Linked DNA regions of Sediminitomix flava. The protein of the gene in region 1 interacts with the protein of each later gene in a pairwise test. Links are inferred from orthologs where the notes say so. Each region holds a gene or a part of one and is shown on either strand. Other genes may lie near its edges.

What was found.
Region 2: the proteins of recA (region 1) and dprA interact in binary tests that used the Bacillus subtilis proteins (3 or more experiments, as listed by UniProt). The link is inferred for Sediminitomix flava from one-to-one orthologs.

The regions. Positions count from the first base shown.
Region 1 is NZ_QGDO01000006.1:269,920-273,034, forward strand. Bases 41-2,819 are described here. They hold recA (recombinase RecA), read left to right. Parts: upstream 41-785; coding sequence 786-1,853; downstream 1,854-2,819. Other genes in these bases: BC781_RS20175 (methylenetetrahydrofolate reductase), read right to left, coding at 41-284; BC781_RS20185 (hypothetical protein), read right to left, coding at 1,909-2,463; BC781_RS20190 (carbohydrate porin), read left to right, coding at 2,711-2,819. Outside these bases: more of BC781_RS20175, read right to left, coding at 1-40; more of BC781_RS20190, read left to right, coding at 2,820-3,115. UniProt on the Bacillus subtilis protein: Multifunctional protein involved in homologous recombination, DNA repair and competence.
Region 2 is NZ_QGDO01000001.1:1,248,474-1,251,692, forward strand. What follows is about bases 115-2,997. They hold dprA (DNA-processing protein DprA), read left to right. Parts: upstream 115-941; coding sequence 942-2,054; downstream 2,055-2,997. Other genes in these bases: cysM (cysteine synthase CysM), read left to right, coding at 115-815; BC781_RS04820 (family 14 glycosylhydrolase), read right to left, coding at 2,116-2,997. Also shown: more of cysM, read left to right, coding at 1-114; more of BC781_RS04820, read right to left, coding at 2,998-3,219. UniProt on the Bacillus subtilis protein: Protein that helps load RecA onto ssDNA during transformation. Binds cooperatively to circular ssDNA, is able to bridge different segments of DNA. Favors the loading of RecA onto SsbA- or SsbB-coated ssDNA and formation of RecA-DNA filaments.

The DNA.
Region 1 (3,115 bases):
CAACGATAAACGATTTTAGGGACATCCAACTCATCTAGATAAGAGTCTGAATATTCCATTGAATCTAATGACGGTAAAAACGGAAAAGGACGTTCTTCTGAAGTACGGTCACTTTCATCTTGAATGTCATAAATCACCAATGCATCAATATCAAGTTCCTTGATACGTCGGATTTGATTTTGAGAAATCTCGGTAAGTTTTTCAGGGGCATTTCTTTGTTTTGGGGGAGTGATCCCGTATGTGATGAACCCTGTTTTTTTGGTTTTAATTATTTCTTTGAACATAGTGTACTTAGTCCTTCATGTAAATTGCAGTTACAAATTAAAAGAATACTTTCGCAGTTTGAAATAAAAAAGGTTAGATATCTCTTTTAGGAAATGAAAGACAAAATAAAATTCTAGAAAAAGTCACTTTTTTGATTCTGATACTATTTGATCTTCTCATAAGGCAAAATCTTTTGAAAAACTATTTTTTGCTCAAAGATTTATAGGTGAGAGAAATCATACTTTAAGAGAACATATGTCATAATCTAAACTAGAAATAGCCCTTATTTTTGGAGCAGTGGATAATTCTGATATGAAGCACAGCCAGAAGAGGGGAAACCTTTGGAGGTTGTGCTTTTTTATTTTTTTGAAAAAATATTTTTGCTCCGTAATTCATTTACGGTCTATGCCTATAATTTTGTTAGAGTAATAAGAAGATAATTAGATAAAATATTAGAAAAATTTCTATATTTTCGGAAAATCGATACAAATCATTTAGATCATAGATAAATTTCAACGATCATGGCAGCAGACAATAAAGAACAACAAGAAAAACTCAATGCACTGAATACAGTCATTTCTAAGCTTGACAAAACCTATGGTAAAGGTACAGTCATGAAAATGAACGATGAGAATGTAGTAGATATTCCTGCAATCTCAACAGGTTCATTGGGCTTAGACCTTGCTTTAGGTGTAGGTGGTTTACCTAGAGGTCGTATTGTAGAGGTTTATGGACCAGAATCTTCAGGTAAAACAACTTTAGCTTTGCACACTATTGCTGAGGCACAAAAAAATGGTGGAATGGCAGCTTTTGTAGATGCTGAACACGCATTTGATAAAGTTTATGCTGAGAAGTTGGGGATTGATATGGATCGTTTGTTGATCTCTCAGCCAGACCATGGTGAGCAAGCTTTGGAGATTGCAGAGCACTTGGTTCGTTCTGGAGCTTTGGATGTTGTGGTTATTGACTCGGTAGCAGCTTTGGTTCCTAAAGCGGAATTGGAAGGTGATATGGGAGATAGCCGTATGGGACTTCAAGCACGTTTGATGTCGCAAGCACTTCGTAAGTTGACAGGAGCAGTTTCTAAAACAAACTGTGTATGTATCTTCATTAACCAATTACGTGAGAAAATTGGTGTAATGTTCGGTAACCCTGAAACAACAACGGGTGGTAATGCCTTGAAATATTACTCTTCTGTACGTTTGGATATCCGTCGTATTGGAGCGATCAAAGAATCTGCTGATAATATAGTAGGTAACCGCACAAGAGTAAAAGTTCAGAAAAACAAAGTAGCACCTCCATTCAAACAAGTAGAATTTGATATTCTTTATGGTGAGGGTATTTCACGAGCTGGTGAGGTTCTTGACCTTGCTGTAGATATGGAGATTGTGAAAAAAGCAGGTTCTTGGTTCTCTTATGGAACTACAAAACTTGGTCAAGGTCGTGAGGCTGTAAAAGAAATGATCAAGGATAATCCAGAGTTGATGGATGAGCTTGAAACTAAGATCAAGGCGAAAATTGATGGAATTGAACTTCCTGAAGAAGAGCCAGCAAAACCAAAGAAAGCAGAAAAGGCAGATAAAGAATAGTCTTTATTTCTAAAAGATAAATTGAAAGGCATCCCTATTAAAAGGATGCCTTTTCTTATTTCAGATCAATGCTAGTGACTTTTCCACTCTCTATATTGAAGGAAATAGATTTATCTTTTAATCCTTCTGTGTTAGAAAGCTTTTCAGCACTCCAATAATCAAGCAGATAACTTTCTTTTTTTACAGGGTCAAACAGTAAATATTTATCGACTGTTTTTGGTCCATTTTCGGTGTAAAACAGGATGTCATTTTTGAACCAACCAATAACTTTATAACCTGTAAGTTGATCACTTTTTGAAGAAAAATAGGCAAGTGTATCCATTTCAGATTTGACCAAAAGGTCATGTAGTTGAAGGCTATAGTTATCAAACTCTCCATTTTTTAGTTTCCGCTTCATTTGAAGACTGTCAGCCAACAGAAGCTGAGAAGAAAAACTTTTGTCTTTACTCAGAAGCTCAGAAGTTACTTTGAGTTTCTTCTTTATTATAACTTCTTTTTTCGTTTCTACTTTATCAGCAGTGTCTTGAAGATTACTGTCTTCTTGTTTTTCACTACTACATGAGATCAGTGAGAAAACAAGAAATCCTAATATATATTTTAGGGTATTCATCGATTTGTTCAGATTTAGTTTAGTATAGAAATTTCCCCCAAACTGTGTAACGAAAATTCAGCCGTAAATATACGAAGTCAATCGTATTTCAACTTCTAAAATAATGCGACTTCAAGGTTGTATTTGGAAAACAAGATGAGAGATAAGTATTATTTAGAGTTGAAAATGAGTTCCCGAACCTAAGTATTTATTTTCTTGATTCAATTTTAGAAATTCTAAGACCTCCAGTAAACTGAAGTCTTAGTTCATGCGACGTTTTATAAAACCCATATCTATATTTTTATTCTTCTTTCCTTTATTTATAGACCTTTTTGCACAAGATGTTGAGAAGGATTCTGTAAAGCTCTTTTCATATGGACGTATAGGAATTTCTGCTACAGATCAAGGACAATTAGGATTGCGTTTGAATCTTAATGGTTTAGGTCCTGTGGGAGGCCGACATGAAGAAGGTGATTATATAGAATTAGGAACAAGAGTCTATCTCAATCGACTGAAGCAGCGACTAGGAATGGATGTACTCTTTGTGATGCGTTTTGCAATGTTTTCTAGCCGAGGGGTAATGATTGGTAATGGATCAAACTGGGACCCAAATGATTTGGCGATCACATTGCCAGAAGTATATCTTCAGTTGAGAGCTAAAAATGGTTTAGTA
Region 2 (3,219 bases), on another replicon or contig:
CTAAGGTCAGACTTTTAGCAAAACTTGAAGGACACAACCCAGGTGGTAGTGTAAAAGATAGAGCTGCATTTAGCATGATAAAAGGAGCCTTAGATCGAAATGAAATAGATCAGCACACAAAACTCATTGAGCCTACTAGCGGAAATACAGGAATTGCTTTGGCTATGATTGCTCGCCTTTACAATTTGAATATTGAATTGGTAATGCCAGAAAATTCTACCGCAGAAAGAGTAAAAACTATGAGAGCCTATGGCGCAAAAGTTACGCTTACTCCTGCTGAAGGTTCTATGGAGACAGCCATTGACTATGCCCGTCAGAAAGTGGAAGAAGATGGTTATGTAATGCTTAATCAGTTCGGGAATCCTGATAATTACATGGCTCACTACCGTACTACTGGCCCAGAAATTTGGAGAGATACCGAAGGAACAGTGACGCATTTTGTTTCGGCAATGGGAACAACAGGGACAATTATGGGGACTTCCAGATTCTTGAAAGAGAAAAATAATAATATACAGATTGTAGGTACGCAACCTCAAGAAGGTTCTCGTATTCCAGGTATTCGCCGATGGCCAGAAGCATATCTTCCAGCAATTTTTGAGAAAGAGAGAGTAGATCAAGTGATTGATGTATCTCAAACTGACGCTGAAAACAATGCGCGTAGATTAGCCAAAGAAGAAGGAATTTTTAGCGGTGTAAGTAGCGGTGGAGCCCTGACTGCTGCTTTAAAGGTTGCTGAACAGATTGAAGAAGGAACAATTGTATTTATTGTTTGCGACAGAGGAGATCGCTATTTGTCCTCTGAATTATTCAGCTAACAAAAAATCATATAGGTATTTCATCCGTTGGAACTCGATTTCAACGGATTTTTTTTATGTCTAACTTTCGCAAGACTTCGAAAGGAATTATCTTAAACAACCAACTTATTTTTTAACCCAAAAACTATGCTCAGCGAAAAAGAACAAATCTACCGTTTGGCACTTCACCTTACCCCAAAAATAGGAAGTAGATTATCTAGAGTTTTATTAGGTCACTTTGAATCTGCTGAAAATATATTTTCACAGACCAAACAGTCATTACAGAAAATACCACAGATTGGCGAAGGGATTATTCATAACCTTTTTGATAAAATGCTTTTAGAAAGAGCAAAAGAAGAATATGAGTTAACCCAAAAACACGATATTTCTCTCTACTTTTATTCAGAAGATAACTACCCTTATAAGTTAAAACAAATTCCAGATGCTCCTACCCTATTTTACTTTAAAGGGCAAAAAGAATCATTAGAAAACCAGAAAATGGTTGCTGTTGTAGGTACTCGAAAAGCGACTGAAGCGGGGAGAAAGTTTTGTAGAGAACTGATTTATGAACTTCAGAAATTCAATGACCTTACCATAGTAAGTGGTTTAGCCATTGGAATTGATGTTGAAGCACATAAAGCAAGTCTAAAATCAAATATACCTACCATTGGAGTAATGGCTAATGGGATGGGAAAAGTATATCCTTCATTTCATAATAAAATAGCCGAAGAAATGTGTCATCAAGGGGGACTGATTACAGAAGGACAAATGTTTTCTAAACCCGATAGTGGAAAATTCCCTGCCCGAAATCGTATCATTGCTGGACTATGCGATGTTACGCTTGTGATTGAAGCCGCAGAAAAAGGAGGTGCATTAATTACTGCCGAACTTGCCAATTCTTATGATCGGGAAATTATGGCTGTACCAGGAAGACCATCCGATAAGTATTCGGCAGGATGTAATAAATTGATCAAAAAACACAAAGCTCATTTGCTCAATGAATTCTCTGATCTTGAATATTTAATGAATTGGGGGGACGATGGTCAGCAATTATCATTATTTCATGAAAAACAGAAGCCTACTTTTCATAACCAAGACGAAGAACGAATTTATCAAGAACTAGAAACTGGAGTAAAAATGCTAGATGAGTTGGTTTACAGACTTAAAATTCCACAAACCCAATTGGCTGCTTTACTTCTTTCTCTAGAACTAAATGGTGTCATCCGTCCATTACCTGGAAAAAGATTTGAATTATGCTAATAAAAAAGAAGCCGAAATGTCAAACACTTCGGCTTCTTTTCATCAGATACTAAAATATATATTAACCTAATTCTTTAATCATCTCACGTAATCTGTTAAAACCATATTCGGTTGCCAACAAATCATTCAGACGAAGAATCGTTAATCCATTATATGTTTTCACTCGCTTCAATGCTCTCTCCATCTGAGACCAACCTTCATTACTGTTCAATTCATGTGGGGTTGCATTTTCACCAGCAAGATTAATTTTTAAATCATAAGCGGCTTCAGCCATCCATCTTACCAAATCTTCAGCACGAGAATAAGCTTCATAATCACGATTGTATTTTTCCAAACAAGTGAAATGAACAACCAATCGCTCTTTATTTTCTTTATCAACCAAAGCATGAAGCATTTCCAAATACTCCCTTTGATCTAATCCATTCAAGTGATCATGCGATTTTATCAATCCTGCAGTCACTTCTGAGACTCTTGGCATTTGCGGATTGCTGATATTCCAGTGAATTCCCGCAATTTTAAAACCTATCGGTACTTTTTCATAAGATTCATTACTAAATACCTCAAGCGCCAACTTAGTGATTCTTTTACCATGATCGATGAGGGATTGGTTATACCAAGCAATAAGGTCTTTTCCCATTGCCGACTTGAAGTAATATTGCTTTTCGAAGAAGCTATCACTATCGCGAGGCATTGTAATCTCTTCAAAAGAAATGTAGCTTGTCTCCCATTGAGCATTCAAGGCATCCAAATCTTCGCTGTACTGGAACTTCACATATCGTTGGAAATCTTCAACCGCCAAACGACTGTAACATTGAAGTGTTCCTCTATTTGGATAATTCCCCCAGTCATGTGCATTGTATGAAGGATAACGCAACTCTCCTGCAGGTCCCATACTGATATTAACTTCAGAAGTCATGTTTGCATAAGAGTCATATCTATCTCTAAACTCTTCCATAAATCTCTGATAGTATGGCATTACATAAGCATCTGCCCACAAGGACACATACTCTACAGAAGTATCACCGGACTCACTTACATACTGAAGATCAGATAATGACAAATGAGGATTTTTCTGCATCAACTCTCCCCAAAGCCAAACTGGAATCCATTGTGTGAAATTATCATTTACATTCCCTCCTGCTTGGTGGAATGACAAAATAGGTAC